DNA from 2 places in the Bariatricus sp. HCP28S3_A4 genome. Region 2 is predicted to be linked to the other one. Evidence: riboswitches for the same ligand, from Rfam matches in the RefSeq annotation. Region 2 holds a riboswitch; the other holds the start of a gene.

Region 1 (19,661 bases), on a different contig from region 2:
CGGCAAAAGCGGAAAGAACCCTTGATACGGTTACCCGGTTCAGACCCAGAGTTTCTGCGATTTCGGCGTGTGTATAAGGAAGGACATTGTCCAGAATTCCTTTGTCCCGGTTGGGGGAAGCCGTCTCTTCCAACAGAAAACTTGCAATGCGTTTTCGGCTGTCGTAGTTGGTGAGGCGGTATATCTGTCTTGAAAGATGATTACACGTCTCGCTTAAATGCTGGAAAAAGAGAACCATCAATTCGGGCGTTTCGCGCAGCAGTGGGATCAGGTCGGAGACCAGACAAGTGGCAAGGCGTACCTCGGTAACTGCGGCAACACTGGTTGGGCGAACATGATCACTCAGAAAAGAGGATTCGCCGAATATACGGCCTTTTTCCAGAATCTCCAGAGTCGTTTCACGCCCGGAAGAAGAAAGGGTATATACGCGGACTCTGCCTGATAGAATCAGGTATAAATAGTCGGCGGAATCATTTTGAAGATAGATAAATTCGCCTTTTTGATAGGTCTTCTGTGAGCCGATCGTACAAAAGATATCAAAGTATTTCTCGGGTATTTTAATCATAAGCGTTTCCTTTCCGGTATCAATATAATAGAATAATATGTATTTATTATAACAGATGGCTGATAAGAAGTGTCCGGGAAAATAAAAGATATTTGGATGGTGACAAAGAACGCGTGAAAAGTGTGTGGAAGAAACATGTGAAAAAAGATGATGAATGTTGACGTAATTGAAAAATATGGTGTATAATAATCGCATCAATTGATTGCCAAACCTGCTGAAAGGCAGGGACGGAAAGCTAAGCGTCTAAGCAAGAAATGATGTATGATAGGCTGGCTGCAACGAAATGAGTTGCAGCCGGCTTTTTGTTTTGAAAGAAGACAAGACTCCCACTACTACAGGTGGTGAGTTGCGTTTCAGGACAGGCTGAACAGGAGGATGCAATTGAATCGAGTATTTCGTGAAGAGAAGAAATTTCTTATTAATGTTGAAGAATTCATTAAAAAGAGCCACCAGTTGGAACAAGTGCTTATACAGGATGAACACAATGGAACAAATGGTTATATGATTCGTTCTCTATATTTTGACACAGTCTATGACGACGATTATTTTGAAAAGCAGGCGGGGTGGAATGTAGAAGGAAGATTCGGCTGCGGTGTTACGATCCGGACAGCAATTATGCAATGCTGGAGATGAAGCAGAAGCAGGGAAGCAGTCAGCTGAAACGGTCACTCAGAATGACAAGAGAAGATGCCATGAGAATGATACAGGGTTATTATTATTCCAGAGTCTTTCCGAAAGAATTTACAATGGAATATTATCAGAAATACATGGCTGATCTGGAGTAATTTCCAGATCGCCCATTTTATTGGTGGTCATGCGGAAGAAAATGTATTATACTAGATAGAAATGGGGCGGAAATCAGAAAAATGTTTTTCGGAATCATTTTAGAATTGTGATAATGAAAGAGAGAAGTTCATGGAAAAGAAACAATTTACCGGACATATCATGGCAGCAATTTCAGTCGTTATCTGGGGAACGACTTTTATCTCAAGCAAGATACTGCTTGAAGATTTTTCACCGATCGAATTGCTGCTTTTAAGATTTGTGATCGGATATATCATTTTGTGGATCATGAGTCCACGGAAAATGGAAGTGACGGATAGAAAGCATGAGCTGTATTTTGCAGGTGCCGGACTTACGGGAATCTGTCTGTATTATCTGTTTGAAAATGTAGCGCTTCTCTATACGCAGGCGTCAAATGTGGGAGTCATCACTTCAATCTCACCATTTTTTATCGGCATCAGTGCGCACCTGTTTTTGAAAGATGAGAAATTGAAGAAAAGCTTTTTTGTCGGATTTATTTTCGCAATCGTAGGAATTGCGATGATTAGTTTCAGTGGACAGGATGCTGTCCGGCTTAATTTTGCAGGGGACATGCTGAGTGTGGTGGCTGCGATGATGTGGGGACTTTATGCGATTCTGGCCAGAAAGGCGGGAGACTTCGGGTATCCGGTGATCCCTGCCACCAGAAGGATGTTCTTTTACGGCATCCTGATGATGCTTCCGCTGGCATTTGTTTTCGGATTTGATGTCAAGGCGGTGCAATTTGGAACTCCCGGAAATCTGCTGAATTTATTATATCTGAGTGTGGGCGCATGTGCAGTCTGCTTTGTGACATGGAACCGGGCAGTGGAAATTCTGGGAGCGATTAAGACCAGTGTTTATATTTATCTGATTCCGGTCATCACGATCATTACATCGATTGTTGTCCTGCATGAGAAGATCACATGGATGTCAGCAGCAGGAACGGTGCTCACAATGACTGGGGTGATCATATCGGAACGTATGGGAAATGCAGGTTAGCGAAGGAGGAGAAAATATGTTGAGTGAAGAGATGAGGGAGTTTATTCAGGATCATGAAGAAGAAGCACTTGAACTTCTGAAAGAACTGGCGCAGATTCCGGCACCGTCGAATCAGGAGGAGAAGCGTGCAAAGTTCTGCCGTGACTGGCTGGAAAGGCAGGGGGCACAAGGGGTGTATATGGATGAAGCGTTCAATGTGATATACCCGGTCGATATCCATCAAGCGGAAGAAATCGATGTGTATATGGCACACCTGGATGTGGTGTTTCCTGATACGGAAGCGCTTCCGTTAACAGAATGTGACGGGAAAATCTATTGTCCGGGAATCGGAGATGATACAGCCTGTGTGGTTTGTCTTTTGATGGCGGCAAAATATATTGCAGGTAAGATCAGAAACGGTGAATGGGAAAAGGAACAGAAAGGATTAGGAGAGCAACAGAAGAAGAACGGAGCGGCGGGCATGCTGCTGGTATGCAATTCTGGAGAAGAGGGACTTGGAAATCTGAAAGGAGTTAAAGCAATCTGCCGGGGTTACGGAGAACGAATCCGGAATTTCTGTACATTTGACAGTGAACTTGACAAAATTGTAAACCGCGCGGTCGGCTCAAAACGGTACCGAATCCGGATAGCCACAGAAGGCGGACATTCTTTCGGAGATTTCGGAAAAGATAACGCAATCGAGAAAATGGCCGGAATCATCGAGAAGCTCTATCGCGTTCAAGTGCCGGAAGGCGGGAAGACAACCTATAATGTGGGATTGATCTCCGGGGGAACCGGGGTGAATGTGATTGCCCAGAATGCGGAGATACTGTATGAATTCCGTTCCGATACCAGTGAACATTTGCAGATGATGGAACAGCATTTTGAGAAGACGATATGGGAAGAGAAAGATAAAGGGCTGGATATAGAATATGAGGTGATCGGACTTCGCCCGTGTGGCAAAGGTGTGGATGCGGCCAGGCAGGAAAGGCTGACGGAAAAAGCAATGAAGGCAGTAAAAAACGTGATCGGAAAGAATCCGGAGCAGAACTGCGGTTCTACCGACTGTAATATTCCGCTTTCAATGGGAATCCCTTCGGTCTGTGTGGGATGTTACTATGGACATGGTGCACATACAAGAGAGGAATATATAGAGAAGGATTCGCTTATTTTGGGAATACAGGTGGCATTCGAAATGATCTTTGGAGAATAAAATAATCAATTATAAAAGCGGGGCATACCGGTCAGATATGCTCCGCTTTGTGTTCCCTTATTAAAGAGTATCTTCACGTTTGATATATCCCGGATGATCAGCCGGAGCAATGATTTCTTTTGCATGAATCACTTGTGCTCTCCGGTCAACAACCAAATTCTCAAGATGTACGTTTTCTGCGATTACAACACCTGGGAATACCACACAATTCTTTACAACAGCACCAGGTTTCACGACGCATCCACGTCCGAGAATTGAATTCTCGATCGTACCTTCGATCAGGCAGCCGTTGGAAACAACAGAGGATTTCACGCTTGCTGTTTCAAGATACTTCGTCGGGCAGGAGTCATTGGTACGTGTGTAGATCGGCCAGTCCTCATCAAAAAGGCTCATTGCTGATTTGTAGTCGATCAACGACATGTTAGCATCATAGTAGCTCTTGAAATCTGTGATGGAAGCAAAATAACCGCGATGAGAAATTCCGCGCACATCCAGTTCTTCACATTCTGCACTGACGATGTCAGCCAGTGTGTACATAGAAGAAAGTTTGTGAGCTTTCTGTACGAGCTCGATAAACAAATCTTTCTTCATAATATATGTATCCATGAAAATATTTCTGTTCTTAGCATTACCGTGATTCTTCTCGATAGAAAGAACACCTTTCTGACGGTTCAGGTTCAAAGTATTGCAGTTCAGGAATGCTTCTTTTGCATTATCAACTGAATGGTACAGAACTGTGATATCCGCACCGGAATCTATATGATTCTGAAGCAGAGTATCATAGTTTGCAGTGTATACCATGTAGTTCGGTGCGATGACTACATATGGATGATGCATTCTCTGAATGCATTCCAGGTTCTCCATAAACATGGCGATGTCCGTGTTATAGATACTGTGCTCAGCACCATCATCGGAAAACAGGATCTGCAGATTGCCGCGTTTTGAGTTGATATTGTATTGGCGTCCACTTCCGAGATGTTCGACAAGAGAACGAGGTTTTCTTCTGATATATACCTGGATGCGGTCAATGTCACTGTTACTCATATTAGAAATTGCAAAGTCTATTACTCGATATCTTCCGAGGAAAGAGAACGAACCGATTGGACGATAGTCCTGAAGTCCCTCTACCCAGATATCTCTGCCGGAAGAAGTGACGATTCCAAATGCGTTATACATATTATTCTACCCCCTTTACACGTTTTGCTACCAGTTCGATATGTTCGCTGTCAGCAGAACCGACAACAGCCTGTTTGCCGATCTTAATGCCGTCGGCAACCAGAGCGCGGGTAACAACGGCTCCGTCTTCCACTTCAACACCCGGCATCAGTACACTGTCGATAATCTTGGCGCCTTCTCCAACTTTAACTCCGGTGAAAAGAACGGAGTTCGTGATTTCGCCGTTGATGGTACAGCCCTGTGTGATGAAAGCCTTGTTGATCTTAGCTTCAGCGCCTATGTAATGAGGAAGAGTTGTAACGTCTTCGGTATAAATCTTCCAGGTCGGATCGCTTAAATCAAGCTCATTTCCATTTAAAAGATCCATATTTGCTTCCCAAAGGGAATCGATGGTTCCTACATCTTTCCAGTATCCCTGGAATTTATAAGCAACCAGTTTTCTTCCGTCATTCAGCATGGTCGGAATGATATCCTTACCAAAGTCGTGATTAGACTCCGTATTCTTCATATCTGCCAACAGCATTTTGCGAAGCAGCTTCCAGTTGAAAATGTAGATACCCATGGAAGCAAGATTGCTCTTCGGCTGTGGCGGTTTCTCTTCGAATTCTACGATCGTGCCTTCTTCGTCTGTATTCATGATACCGAAACGGCTTGCTTCTTTCATCGGTACTTCGATAACGGCAATCGTAGCATCAGCATTACATGCTCTGTGATGGGCAAGCATCTTGGCGTAATTCATTTTGTAAATATGGTCTCCGGAAAGTACAAGAAGATATTCTGGAGAATAAGAATCGATGAAATCAATGTTCTGGGAAATGGCATCAGCAGTTCCACGGTAAACATCCAGATTGGAATCCGCTTTCTCACGTGGTGGAAGTACAAAAACACCGCTATCTTTTGCGTCAAGTCCCCATCTGCCGCCTGCAGCTACGTAGCTGTTCAGCAGAACGGATTCGTACTGTGTCAGAACACCGACAACATCGATTCCGCTGTTTGCACAGTTACTGAGGGGAAAATCAACGATACGGTACTTCCCACCATATGAGACGGCCGGTTTTGCCACTTTATTGGTCAGGTCATGAAGACGGGAACCACGTCCACCAGCCAAAATCATTGCTAACATATTATTTTGCTTCATAAGTGAACCCTCTCTTTCGCTTGATGCAATATATTATACAATTTTTTTGCTCATATTTCCATATTTTTGTGCAAAAAAATCATATTTCTTTGGAAAAAGCTGGCAAATTATAAATAATTACCAGAAATCATCGCTAATCACGCTTTGTTTAGTTTTGCGGCTTTGCAGAAAAGAACATATCCGATGATAAACATCACGGAAATGATTGCAACACCGGCATTTGCTACATTGGTAATCTGGGCAACCAGTCCGACCAGTGTGGTTCCCATGAAAGAGGCTCCTTTTCCGCAGATATCGTATATACCAAAGTATTCTCCGGATTTCTCCGCAGGGATGATCTTGGCGAAGTAAGAGCGGGAGAGTGCCTGAATCGCGCCTTGGAACATACCGACAAGAACAGCGAGCAGCCAGAACTCCCATTGCTTATCAAGCTGGATGGCGAAGAGTGCAATTCCGGTGTAAGCTGCGATGCAGATTTTGATCAGAAAATCGGTATCAAACTTCTTGGAGAGCACGGAAAAAATCAGGGCACATGGAAAAGCAACAAGCTGAGTGACCAAAAGGGCAAGTAACAATCCCTGTGAATCCAGGCCCAGTGCACTTCCGTAAGCGGTAGCCATTTCGATGATCGTATACACACCATCTATGAAAAAGAAAAATGAAAGCAGATACAAAAAAATGTTTTTATGTTTCTTTATATCCCTCAGAGTGACTGCAAGGCGTTTAAAACTGTTTTTGATCGGATGATCGGGCAGTTCCACATAATTTGTCTGATGATAATTTTTCAGCAATGGAATCGTGACAACAAGCCACCAGAGTGCATTAAGAAAAAAGGCAAGCATCATGGCAGTGGTCATGGAAATCCCGATTTTATCGTACATCAGAACAAAAACCAGAGATATAACAAATGGAATGCAGCTTCCGATGTATCCCCATGCATAGCCGTGTGATGAAACGGAGTCCATTTTCTCTTCTGTTGTGATATCGACCAGCATGGAATCATAGAAAATCAGGCTGGCATTGTATCCCACTTTTGCAATTACGAAGACAGCCAGAAACAGGACCCATGATTTAGGAAAAGAGAGTGCTGCGCAGCCAAGTACCCCGACCATCATGGAGATTGTAAACAAGGGCTTTTTGAAATTGCGGGTGTCTGCCAATGTGCCGAGAATTGGACCAATGATGGCTACCATGACTGTTGCGACAGAAGCAGCATATCCCCAATAGGCAAGATAATCCACTTCGGATATTCCTGCATTACCGGCCAGGAAGTTGAAATAGATCGGAATGATCGTGGATACCAGCATAATAAATGCAGAATTTCCTACATCGTACAGAATCCAGCATTTTTCCAGTTTTGTAAGTTTTGTATTATTCATTCAGATGCCTCCTTCTATTCAAATGTGCGTTCAAAACGCGAATGGAGTTCTGTGCCGGTACAAAGACTTTCGTCAAAGCTGTAAAGCATGGTTACAGCGATGTCAACAGCACCTTTGAACCGCAGGTAAAGACCCTCGTTGCTGACTGTGCATTTGGGGTTGTCTTTCCGCTGATGCATCAGCCCCTTCCAATAATCATATTTTCCGGTTAAATGCATTGCTCCGTTCAGAATGGCCTGTTTGACGATACATGGAGCCGTAAAGATTCTTTTTACCAGTTTTAGGTCTTTCAATGCCTCCCGGATAATGACCGGATTCATATTACGGTAGAAAGGATAAATTGTTTTTGCGGTTACGCTGTCTGTCGGGACAAGATCAGCAAGTGGATAGGAAAGAGCATTCTTTCCGTCTTTGCGAAGAAGCATTTTTTCAAATTCTTCTTCAATTTCCAAATGTTCGACATCAAGAGCTTCCATCATTTCAGATACATAAGGATGACATTCACTGTCAAGAATGTAGTGGCAGATGAAACCCAGGAGATAGGCGTATTCCCGGCTGTCACGTCCTTTTTCTTTTACGACAGTCAGCGCATGTGTGAAGAAGGATGCTGCTGATACTTCGTGAAGGTGGTAACCATATTTGGATACACGATTACTTTTCCATGGCCGGTAAAAAAAGAAAATATCCGGTCCCTGGAGACCAATCTGAAATTGTACATAGTATTTGGAAATGATTTCGTTTAATTCTCCGTCTGTTTTTTGGGCTACTTTTTCCCCAAAACGGTTGTGTGCATAAAATGCAGGCATGTGTGTTTCCTCCCATCTGACTAAATCCTATTTTAACTATATAAGGTTAGCATAAAAATGTAAACGAAAAATTTGTTTGAAGTTAAAAGAAAATGAAGCTTCGCCGCTAATACTTGACATCTGTATGGAAAACCCGCAAAATGAATATTAGAAAACTGGAAGGAGATAATATGGATATCAATAAAGCAGCAAAGAAAATATTAAAAGCATTGTCTTTTGAAGAAATAGATGTGGAGAAGTCCAGACAGCTGGCAGATTTGAAACGGCTGGATCCTATGAAGATCTTCTATCGGACGGTAGATACACGTATTTACAATGGGGATCATCTGGTGCCGGTCCGGTTGTTTTTCCCGGATGAGAAGACATTTCAGGAAGAGCAGGTGGCAAATGGAATGCGGGTGATGCTGTTCCTGCATGGCGGCGGGTGGTCCACTGAACATGTAGATAATTATGAGAGGATATGTGCCCGCCTTGCGAATGCCACAGGGCATATCGTGGCGGCGATTGAATACCGGCTTGCTCCGGAGCACAAGTTCCCGACCGGGCTTGAGGACTGCTATGCGGTGGCGAAGGCAATGTATGAAAAAGAGTTTCTTTTGAATGTGAATTCAGAGGATATCACACTGATAGGAGACAGCGCAGGAGGAAATCTGGCTGCAGCACTTTCACTAATGGCAAGAGACAGAGGAGAATTTCTCCCCAGAAGGCAGATTCTAATCTACCCAGCAACGAATAATGATTATTCGGAAAATTCATCATTTGATTCTGTTAGGGAAAATGGGACAGATTATCTTCTGACAGCAGGAAAACTAAGAGATTACCTTGATTTTTACGCGGGGAAAGAAGAGGATCGGATGAATCCCTATTTTGCACCGATTCTGGAAGAGAATCTGCAAAATCAGCCGGATACGCTGGTCATAACCGCGGAATATGATCCATTAAGAGATGAGGGAGAGGCATATGGAAGAAAACTGGAAGCGGCAGGAAACAGGGTAGAAATCTACCGGATTAAGAACGCACTTCACGGTTTTTTTGCCCTGGGAATCAAAAGCAATCACGTACAGGAAAGTTTTGATATTATAAATAATTTTTTGAGGAGGGAATAGCCGTTATGCAGTCGAGGGGTGCGTATTGGCGGAAACTGGACAACGCGGCAAAACTTTTTTCGGCAGCAAGTACGAAAAGGGATACCCGTGTATTCCGCTTTTATTGTGAATTAAGAGAGGAAATTGAGGAAGCAAAGCTTCAGCAGGCGCTGGACAGGACGCTGGTTAAATATCCGATGTTCTTGTCGGTGATGAGAAAAGGCTTGTTCTGGCATTATCTTGAACAGAGTAATCTGCGCCCGGTCGTTCGGAAAGAAACCCGGGAACCTTGCAGAAATCTGTACATCCGGGACAAGAAAGAGCTTTTGTTTGAAGTGACATATTATAAGAAGAGGATTAATTTTGAGGTCTTTCATGCACTGACAGATGGGACGGGAGCCAGTGAATTTATTCGGGAGCTGGTGAAGAATTATTTGTTCCTAGTACATGAAGGGGACGGGCTGGCGGATCTTGAATTAAACGAGAAGACGGTTACTGTTTCGGACCAGGAAGACGACGGATTTGCGAAGTACTATTCTCGTGATAATAAGGGCAGAAAAAAGAACCGGAGAAAAGCATATCAGATTAGAAGAAACAGTGATCTCGGAAGCCTTCAGGTGACGGAAGCAGAAGTGAAAGTGGCGGATCTTGCGAAAAAGGCGAAGGAATATGGTGTGTCGATGACGGTGTACTTAACAGCGGTTCTGATGTGCGCGATTCACGGGAAAATGTCCAGGCGTCAGGAGGAAAAACCGGTGGCGCTTATGGTGCCTGTCAATCTGCGGAAATTTTTCCCGACAGATTCCATGCTGAATTTTTTTAGCTGGCTGGAGGTGGAACACCGTTTCGGTCAGGGAAAAGATAGTCTGAACGAAGTGATCCGTGAGGTGAAGCAATATTTTGACGAGGGCCTCACAAAAGAGAAAATGGGGGAACGGATGAGTGAATATTTTGCACTTGAAGTGCATCCGATCCTGCGGCTCGCACCGCTTGGATTAAAGAATTTCTGCATCGGTTTTGGATCACGCAGTTCGGCAAAGGAGATAACGGCGATTTTTTCCAATATGGGAATCATTCGTATGCCGGAAGACTATGCGAAGTATATTGAGCGTTTCGGTGTATTTACCAGCACACCGAAAGTGGAACTATGTATGTGTTCATTTGAAGAGAATGTTTATTTGGGATTTACGTCAAGATTTGACAGTTCGGTGATCAAGAAGAACTTTTTTTGCATTCTTGAACAAGAGGGAATCAAGGTGACACTGCTTGAGACTGAATATCCGGAAGAGGCGACTGCTGATTCGATTGGAATGAAAGTATTTCGGATATTTACCTTCTTATGTATTGCGGCAGCGGTCATCGCACTGGGGAGTGATTATTGTGTGGATGGACATTTCGGATTATCACTGAAAATATGCGGGGGTGCATTCAGTATGTGGCTTGCACTTGCGGTTGCATTCTTTAAACGATACAATCTTTTGAAAAATGCTATGTGGCAGCTGGCTGTGGTGACGACCGTCTGTACAGTGTGGGATCTGCTGACAGGATGGCGCGGATGGTCGGTGGATTTTGTTTTTCCGGTTGTCAGTATTGTGATTATCATTTCCATGATGATCATTTCCAAAATATACTACCACCATCCAAAACAGTATATGATCTACTTTGTGATGGCGGCAGGGTATGGACTGCTTTTCCCGCTGGTTTTTATCCTGACAGGGCTGGTTAACGTGACGGCACCGTCGGTCATCAGTATTGCATTTTCATTCCTGACACTCACCGCGCTGATCCTTTTTAAAGGGCGCGAGTTCCGCGAGGAAATGGAAAAGACATTTCATGTATAGAATGATTGAAAACGAAATAGCTATGGTCTGGCGAGCAGGTAATCGATTGCACGAAGAAGGTCTTTTTTCTGGTCGGGAAGCATTCCGTAAATGGTATACTGGTCCAGAACGGTCGTGTCTTCGAACAGACAGTCCTTCACGTGCAGATTTTCAAGCATCAGGCGCTCTTCCAAAAGGATTTCTTCCGGAGTCATCATCTGGAAAAATCCTTTTTGTGCTTCTTTGCAGAGCTTTGTGTCTTCCCAGAGCTTCAGCTTCAGACACCATATGTTTTTTGGATGGAGCTGATTCAGAAGTCGGGCTGTTTCTAGTGCATGGAGATGGGAATACTCACGTCCGCCAAGTCCGGGGATAATGGTGACAAAGTAATCGATGCCTGTTTGCTCCAGACGATGCAGAGCATCCAGAATCTGTGCGGATGTCACGCCCTTGCACCGTTCTGCCAGAATCGGGTCGCTTCCGCTCTCCACTCCGATATGAAGAGCGGCAACGCCTCTGGATTTCAGCAGTCGCAATTCTTCATCTGTTTTCCGGAGTATGTCATCAGCACGGGAATACATGGCGATTCTATGTACATTGGGCATATATTTTGCGACAAGATCAATGATCTGACATAAGAATTCAGTGGAGAGGCAGAATGCGTTTTCACCGAGCAGAAACAGCCTTGTATTTTCTGGTTGAAGCATTCCGAGGATCTGCAGATTGTGTTCAATGCGGGAAAGCGGATGAATGCAGAATTCATCCCGGGCAAAATCACAGAAAGTACATTTGTGCCAGCTGCAACCAAGGGCAACTTCCAGAGCGGCACTTCCTTCCTCTTGGGGTGGAATATAAATGGTTTCATGTGTATAAATGGATTGATAAAGTTCTTCTCGCGTCATGTCTGTTTTCCTTTCATAAAAAATGTTTCTATTGCGGATACAATATGGTTTCGTATATTCTGTCTATAGTGTACCACAAAACAGAAAGAAGAAGAATCTTCATTTTTAGGCAGATATTCTTGTGTGAAAGTGAAGAGGTGTGCTATACTTGTGCAGAGTAAGAAAAACAGGGGAAACCTGCTGGGAGTGTATGGAATGGCAAAAAATAAAAAGAAAAAAAGCAATAAGCCGACAACGATACGATATTTTGATTATAGCCTTCTTGCTGTGATGGTATTCCTGATCTGCTTCGGACTTGTGATGCTCTATAGTACCAGTGCGTATGAGGCACAGAGCAAGTTTAATGATGGAATGTATTATTTAAAAAGACAGGGAATCATCAGTATGGGAGGCCTTGTAATTATGCTGTTTGTTACCCGGATCGATTACCATCGATATGCGAAATACTCGGCAGCACTTTATGGATTTGCGATGCTTCTGATGGCGCTGGTAAAGTATTCGCCACTGGGATATGAGGTGTATGGAGCAAGAAGATGGCTGCAGATCCCGGGAACGGGACAGACCATGCAGCCTGCCGAGGTGACGAAGATTGCAGTCATTTTGTTTATTCCTTATTTAATATGTAAGATGGGAAGCAAGGTTCATAAGCTGAAAGGAAGCCTTATGGTACTGGCGTGGGGAGCAGTAGCCGCTTTTGGTGTGTTCTATCTGACGGATAACCTGAGTTCGGCAATCATTGTAATGGGAATTGCCTGCTTCATATTATTTGTTGTACATAAGAAAATGAGACCGTTCGTTATCATTGGCGGATGTGGAGTCGGAGCATTTGTGGCAATCGCGGCTCTCCTTGGTAAAGTGCTGGAGAACAGTGATAATTTTCGGCTGCGCCGCATTATCGCATGGCTGAATCCGGAAAAATATGCATCGTCACTTTCGTTCCAGACTCTGCAGGGAATGTACGCGATTGGTTCCGGAGGCTTTTTTGGAAAAGGATTAGGCAATAGTGCACAGAAAATGATTATACCTGAAGTGCAAAATGACTTCATCCTTACGGTTATTTGTGAGGAACTAGGGGTATTCGGTGCTATTATGGTATTTGTATTGTTTGGACTGCTTTTGTATAGACTTCTGTTTATTGCACAAAATGCCCCGGATCTTTATGGAGCTCTGATCGTAACCGGAATTTTTTCTCATATTGCAATTCAGGTTATTCTGAATGTGGCAGTTGTGGTGAATCTGATTCCTAATACGGGAATTACACTGCCGTTTATCAGTTATGGTGGTACGTCTGTACTATTTCTTATGATTGAAATGGGAATTGCATTGGGAGTATCACGTAAGATAAAAATTGAGGAGTAAAAAAGTCTTTTTTTTCATTAGAGAGTGTGTTATCATATACAAAGCGGTAATGAAAACTACATATTGCGGAAGCTGAAGACGGATTCGGGAGGAATGATATATGAGTTATAAAATAATCGTAGACAGCTGTGGAGAGTTAACAGAAGAGATGAGAGCGTCAGGAATATTTGAGACGGCATCACTTGCGATGGATGTGGACGATTATCATATTATAGATGATGAGACATTTGATCAGGCGGATTTCTTGAAAAAAGTAGCGGAGAGTCCGAACTGTCCAAAGTCATGCTGCCCTTCACCGGAACGGTATATGGAGGGATACCGGTGTGATGCGGATCGGGTATATGTTGTGACTTTGTCTGCGGAGTTAAGTGGCTCTTATAACAGTGCTGTGCTAGGGGCAAATCTCTATCATGAGGAATATGGGGATAAGGATATTTATGTATTTAACTCCCGTTCTGCATCAATCGGTGAGACATTGATCGCATGTAAGATCATAGAATGTGAAGAAAATGAACTGATGTTTCCGGAAGTGATCGAAAAAGTGGAAGAGTATATTGAAGGACAGAATACATTTTTCGTTCTTGAGTCACTGGAAACGCTTCGGAAAAATGGGAGACTTACGGGACTTAAGGCGATCGCGGCAAACGTGCTGAATATCAAGCCAGTGATGGGATCTACTCCGAAAGGAGAGATATGCCAGCTGGGACAGGCTCGTGGAATGAAGAAAGCACTTCAGAAACTGGTGGATTGTGTGGAGGAAGGCTCTGTAAATGTTGAAAATAAAGTTCTGGCAATCTCGCACTGTAATTGCCCGGAACGTGCAGAAGTTTTGAGACAAATGCTGGATGAAAGACTTCATCCGCAGCAGATTCTTGTTCTGGATACGAGAGGAATCAGCAGTATGTATGCGAATGACGGAGGAGTGATCGTCGCGGTATAGTTGTATAGAATAGAGGGAATGACTTTGACATTAGCTGAGAAATTAAAAAGTGCAAGAGAAAATGCGGGATATTCTCAGAGCCAAGTCGCTGAAAGACTCAATATATCACGGCAAGCGGTCTCCAGATGGGAAAATGGAAGAGCGTATCCGGATATTGATAATTTGGTAGTGCTCAGTGAGATATATAAGGTTTCTATCGATGAATTGTTAAAGGATAAGAGTGCTGATGAGCAAGATGAAGTAAACACTGAGATAGAAGTTGAGCCGGAAGAAAGGAATAACAGACTTGCAGTATTGATGGTTGCAATTTCCGGCACTTTGTTTCCGGGTGGAGGATTAGTGATCATGTTGGCAGTTTTACTTTATTGTGGAATCAAAAGGATAGAACTGCCAAAGGTTTATAAAGTTATTATAGCAGTATGTTTCGTAATAAATCTTATAAATGTTGGAGTGTTGATAAAGTCTTTTGGATCTGTTTTTGCAGAGTGGCTATAACAAATAGGTACTAAATTGTTGGAAAAGGTGAACTCTAGTGGTGCATTTAGTAGTGTAAACGAATAATTTCTCCCTGGAAATTACTCATTACTTTGCTGCGATTTTATTTGTGCTATTATAAGTGTATAATATTTGCGCAAATAAACAGCCAGAATAGTGAGAAATTTGGAGACAGTGGACCATAAATTTATACCTTAGGAGGATTTATGAATATGAAAGCGAATAGCATTAGTAATAATAAAAAGTTAACATTGCTAGAATTTTTGTGCTTGATTATATTAACTTTATACGTCCTGGAACAATATGTCTTACCGGATCTATTACAGATTAATCCGGATTTTTATGTGATTTTTAATTGGTGGTTGTGGTTAGTGGATAAGACTGTAGGGAATGTTTGCAGATACTTAGCTGTTATTTTTTCTTTCCAGCTATTAAGAACAATCATTCCGGAAAAGCATATGACAAAAGATGAAAATCCAAAAGTCTAATGCTTGAATCTCTTAAAGAAATATGCTAATATTGTAGCATCTAATTTTAAAAGGAGCTACAGTAAGATGAGTCAGGAAAAAGTAGATTGTTATAAAAAAGAAAAAGCAAATAGAAAACAGATTATGAGGAAACAGAAGATTATGCACATCGTGCGCAGTGCCATCGTGGGAGTGATCGCAGTGGCGCTGGTTGGATGGCTTGGTTATTCTGCGTACGGCTTGTATGAGCAGAATCAGCCGAGAGATATGGCAGAAGTGGATTACACTGCTGTAGATGGGTATCTTCAGTCCCTCAATTTATCCGAATAATGAAAATAAAAAGTGTATAGTAAAGAGTCTGCCGGAGAGCAGGCTCTTTTTTAGTTCCGGGGATATGCCGGAAGTGTCAGCGCTCATTTTATTTGCTCCATTTCAATGAGTGAATTAATATAAAAACAGAAAAAAGTGGGAAAATTTCCCACAATGATATGAAAACGAAAAAATCCCCCACGATTCCCCACCACTTGATGCTAAATGGAGGGTGAAGAGGAATCGGAAGGGGATTTTTCTGCTTTTTGTGCAATTTGGGGAGAAAAAGGAAAAATTACAGAAAAGTCTGGGAGAGCATAAAAAAATGAAAAAGGGGGTTGAAAAGGGAGATAAAGTGGTTTACAATGGTTTCAAGTGGTAGAAAGTGGTGAATAGTGGAGCGAAGTGGTGTAAAAGTGGCAGACCACTTTGAAAGAAGGTGATCCTTGATGTTGACTGGAGAGTTTAATCACAGTATTGACGCGAAAGGCAGGCTCATCATTCCGTCAAAATTGCGAGAAAGTCTGGGAGAACATTTCGTAATTACCAAGGGAATGGATGGCTGCTTATTTCTCTATCCGGAAAACGAATGGGAAGCCTTTGAAGACAAGCTAAGAACCTTACCACTCACGAACAAAAAGGCCAGAGACTTTAAACGTTTCTTTCTCGGAAGCGCCGTGGAAGGAGAACTTGATAAACAAGGGAGAGTTTTGATTTCTTCTTCGCTTCGTGCATATGCCAGTCTGGACAAAGAAGTTGTGCTTGCCGGTGTGCTGGACAAGGTGGAGATCTGGAGCAAGGATGCGTGGGAAGCTCGTACTGCTGATGTTGAGGAAAATATCGAAGATATTGCAAGTGACATGGAAGATTTGGGACTGAGCATTTAACCGGATCACAAAAGCGAAACGGATTGCAATGATTCGTTTCAATAGGAGGACACTATGGCATTTGAACACAAATCAGTATTACTGGAGGAGACAATCGAGGGCCTTGCCATCAAGCCGGACGGTATTTACGTCGATGGGACGCTTGGTGGAGGCGGACATGCTTATGAAGTATGTCGGCGTTTAAGTAACAAGGGGAGTTTTATAGGAATAGACCAGGACGCTGCTGCAATCGAGGCGGCAAGCGAACGATTACTCAGTTTCGGGGAGAGAGTTACAATAATCCGGAGCAATTATTGTGATATGAAACTGAGGCTCCATGAAATCGGCATTGACAAAGTAGATGGGATCGTACTTGATCTGGGCGTGTCATCTTATCAGCTGGATACGGCAGACCGAGGATTCTCCTATCGGGCAGATGCACCTTTGGATATGAGAATGGACACCAGACAGAGTGTAACGGCAAAGGACATCGTCAATGGCTACAGTGAGATGGACCTTTTTCGCATTATACGTGACTACGGAGAAGATAAGTTCGCGAAAAATATCGCGAAACATATCGTGGCCGAACGTGAGAAAGGTCCAATCGAAACGACTGGACAGCTTGCCGAGATCATCAAACAGTCTATACCGATGAAGGTTCAGAAGACATCAGGACATCCGGCAAAGAGAACATTCCAGGCAATTCGGATTGAATGCAACAGGGAACTGGAGGTGCTTCGGGATTCGCTGGATGATATGATTGATATATTGAATCCGGGCGGAAGGATCTGTATCATTACGTTCCATTCGCTGGAAGACAGAATTGTAAAAGGTATTTTTAAGAAAAATGAAAATCCCTGTACTTGTCCAAGTACATTTCCGGTGTGCGTGTGTGGTAAAGTATCCAAGGGACGTGTTGTTACGAAGAAGCCGGTTCTTCCGAGTGAAGAAGAGATGGAAGAAAACAGCCGCTCAAAAAGCGCAAAGCTTCGTATTTTTGAAAGAAGATAGAATACAAGGGATATATTTAATTTGAAAGGGTGGTGCCTTATGGCAGCAAGGCGGAATAATTATGTAGAGACAGCAAGACGCCCACAGGCACATAGTGGAATGTACATATATGGAAATACGGTTCGGCAAAATAAGGTGATGCCGCGAAGACGGGAACGAGTGGTTGAAGAGCCACGCCGTAAGAAGAGAGTCAGCCGTCAGGTGAGACAGAACCGGAAGAAAGCACTGCATATGAGTCCGGCATACGTAGCATTTCTTGCTTTTGCAGCAGTAATCGCACTGGTGGCATGCGTATGGTATCTTCAGATGCGTACAGAGCTTACGAATCGATCTGAACATATTTCAGAACTGCAGCAGGAGCTTGCCGATATACGGGAGGAAAATACGACAAGATACAATTCCATCACAGATTCTGTGAATTTGGAAGAAGTTAGAGAGAAAGCAATCAATGAACTGGGAATGGTCTATGCAAATTCTGATCAGGTTGTTACCTATCAGAATCCGGTAAGTGATTATATGAAGCAGTATCAGGATATCCCGAAAAGCGGAGTGCTGGCTCAGTCTGAACAGATGAAAAAATAGAACAGAAATGCAAGGTGAATCAAATGTCAAAAAGAAAGAAAAGAAAAGTTCCTGCTTTGAGGCAAAAATTCACGAAAGGGATGCAGAAAAAGCTGGTAATACTCTTTATGTTGATATTACTGGCTTTTGTTATTCTCATCGGAAGAATTACTTACATCAATGCCTCGGAAGGAGAAAATTATACGAAGATCGTACTGGATCAACAGCAGTACACAAGCAGAACGATCCCGTTTAAACGTGGTGATATCGTGGACAGCAACGGCACAAAGCTTGCGACCAGTGAACGTGTGTATAATGTGATTCTGGATGCCAAAGTACTTTTGAGTAATGAAAAAAAAGCAGAGACATATAAGCAGGCGACGACGGAAGCTCTTCAGACGTATTTCGGAATTGAAGCGGAAACGGTTCTCAATATTCTGGAGGAAGACCCGACCAGTCGCTATACTATTCTGAAAAAGGGAATAGACTATGATACTGCAAAAGCTTATGAAAAAGCTGTGGAAGGGAATACGGATATTCAGGGTATCTGGCTGGAGGAAGACTACGTCAGAAAATATCCTTATGATACGCTTGCATGCGATGTAATCGGATTCAGTGTAGATGGAAATGTGGGAGCTGCCGGCCTTGAGGCATATTATAACAGTACGCTGAATGGAACGGATGGACGAAAATACGGGTATCAAAACACGGAGGCGTCCACAACGCAGACGGTGAAAGAACCGGTCAATGGCAGTACGATCGTAACAACGCTGGATGCAAATCTTCAGTCAATCGTAGAGAAACATCTGTCTGCATTTTATGAAGAGCATAGAAATGAAGCAACACAGGGAGGCGGATTTAAAAACGGGGCGGTAATTATGATGAACCCGAATACAGGTGAGATTCTTGCCATGTCTTCGCTGCCGATTTTTGATCTGAACAATCCAAGAGATTTGTCAAATTATTATTCAGAAGAGCAGATTGCGGCAATGTCCAGTGAAGAGAAGCTGGATATTCTGAATGGACTCTGGAGAAATTTTTGTGTGTCCGATACTTATGAACCGGGGTCTACGATCAAACCATTTACCGTGGCAACAGGTCTGGAAATCGGAAAGCTGACCGGGGATGAGACCTATTACTGCGGAGGCTACCTTCATGTGGGTGATCATGATATCAAATGTATTTCTTATGATGAAGGAGGACATGGGTATCAGAATCTGACACAGGTTATGGAGAATTCCTGCAATGTGGCTTTGATGGAAATCGGCCTTGATATCGGAACAGAAGAGTTCAGCAAATATCAACACATATTTGGATTTGGTGAGTATAGTGGGATTGATCTCCCGGGAGATGCGGCGACTTCGGCACTTTTGTATCAGCCCGACAATATGGGAAGCACAGATCTTGCAACGAACTCCTTCGGGCAGAACTTCAATGTGACTATGGTGCAGTTGATCTCAGGTTTCTGTTCCCTGATAAATGGGGGGAATTATTATGAACCGCATGTGGTTAAGGCGATTCGTGATGAAAATGGGAATGTCACAGAAACGATTGAACCGGTTCTGGAGAAAAGAACGATATCGAAGAAGACGTCTGAGATGTTGAAAAGCTATATGCACAGTGTTGTTGAAAACGGCAGTGGAAAATATGCGAAAGTGGAAGGCTATGATGTGGGAGGAAAAACAGGTACCGCAGAGAAACTCCCTCGTGGTGAGAATAAGAACGTAGTTTCCTTTATCGGTTATGCACCACAGGATAACCCGGAAATCGTCGTTTATGTTGTGATC
Region 2 (7,531 bases):
CTTTATAACAGAATGTATTCCCCCTAGATTATCAAGAACATCATTGTAATAGAATTCATATTATCAACATTGGAAAAGGAGATGTGCCATATGATGAATACATTTGAGAGTTACCTGAAGGAGCCATATGTTCTTGATTTCAGCCAGATGCAGAGTCTGCACGGAGATTTGTTATCTGAAATTGATAATGACGCTGATGCCATTGAACTATACGATGAGCTCATTGATATTGCTACAAAATATGCGGCGATCCGTGCTAAATGGGGAATGTTGTCAAGGGAAGAGAAAATGGATATCGATTCTTTAAGAACGTTACATCATAATTCCGTGATCATTCACTTTAATATGTTGGCAAGATATCTGCGTATGCAGGGGAAAAAAGCTGCGTGGCGCGATGTGCTTGGAGATGATGAGGATAACAGATATTATCGAAAGACGATAGGTGATTTTGGTTGCTATATTGTTTTTGTGAATAGCATCTGTGCACGATAATTTCTATAGAAGGTGTAGGACATGGCAGTAAGACCGGTATATGAAGTTAGAGAAAGTGCACCATTTTTTAACGTAATAAATGTTGAATTTGAATGGAATGGGGGATTTGCGAAGTCTCAGAAGCAGAAAAATATTAGAGCAATTCATGATAATTATCAATCTCAAAGGCCGGATAAAAAAGTATTGGAGATTTCAAGCAAGTCAATGCAGGAGGGCGGAGAATCATTAAGTGCATTTTTCCTTCCAAAGTATGTTCCGGAGCTTGGAAAAAGTGTCCCTGTGGAATGTGTTTTTCAAGCTGGAAAAACATTTCAGAATGGTGGACCATATAAGGATCTGCTATCCGTCACACCCAGAGAAGCAAAGAGAGATGATAGACTAAAAAATAGTGGAAGGCTGCTCTCGTTTATGTTTGACGGACAGGAATATCCGCTTATTCCCAAGACTATTTTTTATGATTACATTTATATGAATGCACTTCTCGAAAATCAAGAGTTGGCTAAAACTGCTTTACAGTATGATGCATTTACGGATGTTGAATTTAATCCTGAAAAAAGCCTAAATTGTCAGGCAAAAGCGGCTGTGACGTTTGTTGCTTTATCTAGAATGGGATTAGTGGAACAGGTTAAAGAGTTCGGTTCTTTCCTGGCCTTATATGGATTAGAAGCATCAAAAATGCTGAAGAACTCTGAGAATGCTTCGACGGAAGAAAAAATGTCATACACATCTGTTAACATACAAGCTGGAAATATTATCTGTCACAAAAAATATGGCAAGGGTGTGATTGAAAAGATAGAAGATACAGTTATTGTGGTTCGATTCCCTGAGGTTGGTGAAAAGAAGCTTGGATTAAAATGGTGTGTTCAGAATTGTAAGATTAATAAGAGACTGTGATTCTAGGCAGGAGTATCTATAAGTGCTTTCTAGGATGGGGACAAAGCTAACAGTTATTCTTGAAAAGCTTAAGAGGAGATTTGGATGAAACGAGTTCTTGTAATGTCAGTATTTGACGCATTTGAATATGTCATGCAGCATTATTATCCTGCTGGCATGGAGGATATGGTTGAGAAGTCTGATACATATGCAGTGATTTCTATTCAGGATTCACACACAAACGGCTTTGGAATTACCTTTTCCGAGAATCAGTACTGCAAAGCTGTGCTTACATTGAAATTTGATGACATCATCCGTCCTGTAGATGGTGCGCAGATTTTTACTGAGGAGATGGCGAAGCAAATTATACGCTTTATTAGAAAGTATAAAGCTGTTGATACGTTGCTGATTCATTGCTATGCTGGACAGTCTCGCTCTCGTGCTGTTGGTGCTTTTGCAGTTTGGCTTCTTGGTGGTAATAATTCAGTATATTTTGAAAAATACAATCCAAATGAATATGTATATGAACTATTGATGCAGACCTTGCCAGATATTCAAGAAAGTTTAGAAGAAGATATCGATGATCTTTGCGTTTCATTATATGAGCCTGATATGAGTGAAGCAGTGTTAGCTAAGACTGTTTATACTGGTACAAAGTATAAGGATGCCTGCCATAATATCGAAAAATTTTGTCAGGCGGTGCCTGCTGGTGGATGCTGGTTGAGTTACCTGTGCGATATGGACGAATTAAGCTATTTACATGGCGAAATGCTTTCACTTATGGAAGAAGAGCCAACTGAAATGAATAAAAAGAAATTAGCTGTTTACGCTCAAGAAATTGATAGAATTGTGAATTGACGAGGAAGGTGAAGTAATGGACAAGTTAATGGACGAATTAAGAATGATCCATTGTTTAGAGAGACAGATTAAAACTGAGTATAGTGTTGAAAATGCTTTTGAGTTGGCAAGAATATTAGTAAACAACGGAATAACTGAGATTACAGATAATATTCGTGAAAAAATACATTATATGCAGAGGGTATGTGAAATCGACAGTTTGGATAACTATTGGGTATGTACTCTTGTGGGAAATCATACTCTCGATGAAATAAAAGCTCGCCATGATTTTTATAGACAATATGCAGGTGAAGAAAAATGCAAGGCGGATAATCTTGCTCTTACTTGCGAAAAAGGAAATGATTATCTTACTTTCTTTATAGAACTTGGGTTTAATGATGATCAGATAAATAGTGCGATGAGAAAGGTTGTTAAAAATGGTTCGATTGTAAAATCTGAAAAGGAAGCAAGGAACATCGTTGGAGAATTAGATATTTTCGGGGTGTCAGACGATGTTCGTAATCAATTTATTAGTGATAACGCTGATTTCCTGTTTAACGATTATACAGGAGAGGTTATGGCGACTTGGCAATTGTTTGAAAATCTGTGTCAGAGATTTGGCAAAGACGGAGGTTTTGCTTGCTTAATAGAGCATCCAGAGTACCTGCGTTTTGGTGTGGAGGAGAAAACTCTAAGGGACAAAGTGCTGGATTATTTATACGATGATGAAGCTATTTTTTCTCGGCTCAGAGATTGCGATTTTGAAAAACCAGATGGAACTGAGATCTTGCTGGAATTTGCAAAAGAAGTGCGCTCACGGGTGCCTGTTAACGATCCGGTAGTAACAAATGATCTTATGCTCATATTAGATATTGTTTGGGGATTTATGGAATTCGCACAAGAAGCTGAATGGGCACACTCAATTGCAAGTGAGATGAGAAGGATTATCATGACCCGTTAGTTGATAAGGAACGGTGCGCATGAATGATGATTTCAGCAAGTATTCCGTGGATGAATCAGAAACAGAAGAATTCAAAAAGTGAGGTGCATGGATGGCATCGAAGGTACAGCGAAAAGACCGCAAGTATAAGGACCTTTCCATGAAACAAAAGACAAGGATTGCCGATAAGGCATATCGTGAATATCTTACCTTCTATCTTAAGTACGAAAGAATGCCAGAAGCGGAAGAAGCAGCTGCCATTCACCGTAAGATGTTCCAGACTGTTCTGGCACTGGCACCGATGGCAACTTTTGAAGATTTTGAAAAGTTATGTCAGAAGCATAGTGCCAAATATGAGGAACGGATTCTTTCAGATATAAGCAGAGGAATTACAGTGGAATCTCTTCATAAACCAAAGAAAACACCGGAAGAGAAGGCTGCAATTCTAAAAGCGAAAAATGAGGCACGAAGAAAGAAAAAGAAGTTACGAGAATCACAGGCGCTGGTTCTGGAGCAGGATGATACATTTTTCATTATTGCCGGATATACCTCCGGCGGAGCCCCATACGGTGTTACTTGGGAGCAGATGGATACGGATCCTTATGACGAAATAGAATAGGAGGATGCGCAAATGAGCAGAAAACTCGTTGCTTATTTTTCAGCCAGTGGAGTTACTGGAAATGTTGCTAAGACATTAGCAGAAGCGGCAAATGCCGATCTGTATGAGATAAAACCGCAGGTGCCGTACACCACTGCGGATCTGAACTGGATGGATAAGAAATCCCGTAGCTCTGTTGAGATGCAGGATAAAACTTCAAGACCGGAGATGACCGACCATAGTGCACCTGTGGCAGATGCAGACGTAATTTTTGTTGGTTTTCCAATTTGGTGGTATGTGGCACCGCACATTATCAATTCTTTCTTGGAATCATATGATTTCAGTGGAAAGACCATTGTACTTTTTGCTACTTCCGGTGGAAGTGATTTCGGAAGAACACTGGAAGCGTTAGAGGATAGTGTTCGTGGTACTGCACATCTGATGGAAGGAAGAATGCTTAATGGAAAGCAGGATATGGACGCATTGAAATCTTGGGTTGATAGTCTGGGTCTGTAATAAGTGATTAAAACTATGAAGCTCTGGCAATACTCGAATGAGTGTTGTCAGAGCTTCTTTTTGCCTGTTTTTAAGGCAACTCGTTCATTTACGATGCATTGATCACCATGGAAATGAAAATGATCTATTAATAGGTCAATAGACCTTTTTAAGATGCTGAGTTTGGAGAGCGTTGAAGGTATAATTAAAGCATAGAAAAACGAAAAATCTAGTAGAAAGGAGGTCATGCCCTATGAAAAAATCAACGGACTATTCCAACCATGATCGTTTTGTTGATTTGGGACTCATCATCGCGGCACTTAGAAAACGCCAAGGTCTGTCTCAAGAGAAATTCGCTGAGAAAGCGGATATTGCAAGATCAACACTAAGCGCCATAGAAGCTGCTAACAATTCACGAGCTTTTTCCGTTGACACACTTTTCAAGATAGCAGATGCACTTGGAATTTCGGCGGGTGACCTTCTAAACTATTCGTTACCAGCTTCTAATTTGTGATTAGCGAAGAGATTTAATTGTATCCTGCAATGCTCTGATACTGATTCTGGCTTGATAGATTACATCCTGATGGCCTTACTAATATTATATGAAATTATTGACCGCAAGGCTATCAGTTTCGATGCTGGGAACCCTTGCGGTTTTCTTTTATACAAAATAATACTTTGGCACAACCGGGGAAACCCGGCGTCGCAAAACTACAGGGCCTGAAATGGCAGCCAGTTGCACTAACGCGGTTAAGCGTAGTACCTGCCCAGGCAACCAATGTCTGGGCTTTTCTGTTATACATTGAGGAGGTGTTCTTATGTTCTTCGAGAAATTATTTAGGAAAAAAGAAGGACAGACAATCGAACGGGTAGAAGCACCGTCGATTGAGACGACTAAGATTATGGAGAGCGCTGCAAATTCTGCATTGATTACGGATGAGCAGAAACATGACCATGATTTCAGGATGACACTTACGGGATTGGAACAAAGACTACATACGTCTGAGAGCAATGAGGAAATTATCATGGAGGCTATCAAGACGGCATGTGACTTCTATGAAGCAGAATGGGCAGGCATTTTGATTGCTGATGTTGAAACCGAGGCATGGGCTCCGATGACTTGCTATAACCGCCTTACCGGAAGAATGGAATCTCGCTATACAAAAGAGGTTGAAGCATTTGAAGGTTTTGGTCGTTGGATCAAGGCATTTTATGATGGAAAACCATTAGTCGTGCCGGATGCATCTGTCATCAAAAAGATGTTTCCGGATGAGTTCCAGCATTATCAAAGATTAGATGTCCAAAGTTTGATTGGCACTCCATTTGGTGAGAAGCCAACGGGGTTCTTTGTTGTGAAGAATCCTACAAGATATAAGACATATCCGGATATGGCACAGATGCTTGCGTTTGTAAGCATGACGACTTTTTATCTGCAGGAGCTGCAACAGAGTATGGCAGAGTTGGAAACAAATCAGGATGACTCTGCAGACGAACATACCATTCGTATTAATCTCCTTGGTATGCCGGAAGTTTGCGTCGGAAGCAAAAAGCTGGATATGAGAGTATATGCTTCTGATAACGCATGGAAAGTAATTTCGTTCCTAGCACTGAAAGGGAAACCGGTTCCAGGCTCAACATTGATTGAGAATATCTGGCCGAAGATAAAAGATACATCCGATACCAATCCACTTCGCAGTGCTCTGTATCAGATGCGCAGCAAGTTCCAGTTCCTCTGTCCGAATATCATTTCCAGCAATGAACAAGGATACTGGTTTAATCCAGAGTACCGTGTTGAGGTGGATACGGCTCTGGTGGAAGAACTGTGGAAGAAAATTTCTGAAGAGAAAAATCACAGTGTAAGATTGGCTCACCTGAAGCAGGCGGTCAAATTGTTCAGAGGGTATCTCTGCGATAATAAACTGGATGAGCCATGGATGATTTCTTATTATCATACATACAGTAGTCTCTACGCTCAGGTTATGACTTCTCTTTTAGATGAAATTGATAAGGATGAGAATTATACCGGTATTCACAAGTATGCTTCTGCTTCTTTATCCATGCTGGATGGTAATCCCAAAATCTGTTTCTGGCTGACTGTCTCTACTTATTTTATTAGTGGAAAAAGTGCTGCGTTGGAAGTGATAAATGCCAACAGGAGTTCTTTGTCATCAGAAGAATTTGATGTCCTGATGAAGGAAGTCGAAGCTTACATTAAAAATCATGGAGGTACTCTGTAAACTATTTTCGTGGTAACACGGGAAATAACACACTGATTTTTAGGTTACACATAGTATTACACAGGTGATGTTACTGGATACAACACGGCAACACGTTTGGTGATACGGCTCTAAACACGTAGTATAACACCCTCGTTCGATAGCATTTCGAGGCAAGTAAAAATTGCCTTTGAAATCTACCGAATGGGGGTGTCTTTTTGCATCCGGACAAGTCTTTTGGAGCGGTTATTCTTGCATGTATTTGTAGGAATGACCGCTCCTTTTTTGGTTATTACAGGTGCCGTGCACCACCTTCGGTTCTTGAGTTTGCATCTTTTCAAATTTCAAGAACTGGAGGAAATAAAAATGTATTATGATCCGAAAATGTGCGGAAAACGTATTCAGGTCCTTCGCAAGAAAAAGGGGCCTACACAGCTGCAGTTGTCTTTCAAAATAAATGTCTCAGAGAGTCATCTGAGAGCAATCGAAACCGGTATACGCGGTGCTTCCATAGATTTGCTGATTGAGTGCTCAGAGTTTTTCCAGGTATCTCTTGATTACCTGGTTCTTGGCAAGACGGATCCGGACAAAGCAGAGATGATGATGCAGCTGGATATTCTGAGCAATCACATTGATCAGTTGAGAAAACTGATTTGAAATATACGGAATTGTCAAGAGGAAAACATATCGTTTCTGGCGAGGTTGTGTGCCCTCTGAGAATATGTTGAGGGCAAAAATCTTCGGTAGAATTATTCTCGTAAGCGGTGCTTCACCGCTTACGAGATCTTTGAAAACTGAATACTATTCATCAGAACTTTACTGTAGAAGGGAGCCTTCGTCGGCACGCCATGATGTTCAATGGAACGTAGCGATTCGCCGGAGCAAATGCCAGGTTGCAACTGGCGGTGGTGTTGATCTTCTACAGGTACAATGATACTTCCGTAATTCGCGGTCCGGCCATAATGAAGGCGGGATGGTTAAGCGCCAATGAAGCTGCTTCGCAAGCGCGTCTGATGAAATACAGAGTTGATGACTTTAGGGCAGTCCTGTACCTCATCGAAGATGATGAGGGTCTTTTCT

The links. Region 2 has a riboswitch for cyclic di-GMP ahead of ACTNBF_RS15795 (hypothetical protein). Riboswitches for the same ligand answer to the same signal wherever they lie in the genome.
Region 1: another riboswitch for cyclic di-GMP. It lies ahead of ACTNBF_RS00935 (VTC domain-containing protein); the one in region 2 lies ahead of ACTNBF_RS15795 (hypothetical protein).

Annotation. Positions count from the first base shown of each region.
Region 1 covers NZ_JBQHSE010000001.1:180,928-200,588, reverse strand. Annotated here, with positions in the region: gene ACTNBF_RS00940 (Crp/Fnr family transcriptional regulator) at 1-565, opposite strand, end outside; cyclic di-GMP riboswitch class I at 760-846, shown strand; partial or broken gene ACTNBF_RS00935 (VTC domain-containing protein) at 941-1,350, shown strand; gene ACTNBF_RS00930 (DMT family transporter) at 1,481-2,368, shown strand; gene ACTNBF_RS00925 (M20/M25/M40 family metallo-hydrolase) at 2,385-3,560, shown strand; gene glgD (glucose-1-phosphate adenylyltransferase subunit GlgD) at 3,621-4,736, opposite strand; gene ACTNBF_RS00915 (glucose-1-phosphate adenylyltransferase) at 4,738-5,874, opposite strand; gene ACTNBF_RS00910 (MFS transporter) at 6,012-7,253, opposite strand; gene ACTNBF_RS00905 (zinc dependent phospholipase C family protein) at 7,268-8,059, opposite strand; gene ACTNBF_RS00900 (alpha/beta hydrolase) at 8,230-9,165, shown strand; gene ACTNBF_RS00895 (DUF6320 domain-containing protein) at 9,171-10,985, shown strand; gene ACTNBF_RS00890 (radical SAM protein) at 11,006-11,866, opposite strand; gene ACTNBF_RS00885 (FtsW/RodA/SpoVE family cell cycle protein) at 12,062-13,225, shown strand; gene ACTNBF_RS00880 (DegV family protein) at 13,326-14,165, shown strand; gene ACTNBF_RS00875 (helix-turn-helix domain-containing protein) at 14,190-14,660, shown strand; gene ACTNBF_RS00870 (hypothetical protein) at 14,873-15,148, shown strand; gene ACTNBF_RS00865 (hypothetical protein) at 15,215-15,457, shown strand; gene mraZ (division/cell wall cluster transcriptional repressor MraZ) at 15,886-16,323, shown strand; gene rsmH (16S rRNA (cytosine(1402)-N(4))-methyltransferase RsmH) at 16,378-17,313, shown strand; gene ACTNBF_RS00850 (hypothetical protein) at 17,353-17,895, shown strand; gene ACTNBF_RS00845 (peptidoglycan D,D-transpeptidase FtsI family protein) at 17,919-19,661, shown strand, end outside.
Region 2 covers NZ_JBQHSE010000053.1:547-8,077, forward strand. Annotated here, with positions in the region: gene ACTNBF_RS15760 (hypothetical protein) at 91-492, shown strand; gene ACTNBF_RS15765 (DarT1-associated NADAR antitoxin family protein) at 514-1,386, shown strand; gene ACTNBF_RS15770 (hypothetical protein) at 1,471-2,223, shown strand; gene ACTNBF_RS15775 (hypothetical protein) at 2,240-3,163, shown strand; gene ACTNBF_RS15780 (hypothetical protein) at 3,255-3,761, shown strand; gene ACTNBF_RS15785 (flavodoxin) at 3,774-4,256, shown strand; gene ACTNBF_RS15790 (helix-turn-helix domain-containing protein) at 4,489-4,749, shown strand; cyclic di-GMP riboswitch class I at 4,906-4,979, shown strand; gene ACTNBF_RS15795 (hypothetical protein) at 5,054-6,472, shown strand; gene ACTNBF_RS15800 (helix-turn-helix domain-containing protein) at 6,818-7,108, shown strand; partial or broken gene ACTNBF_RS15805 (AAA family ATPase) at 7,471-7,531, opposite strand, start outside.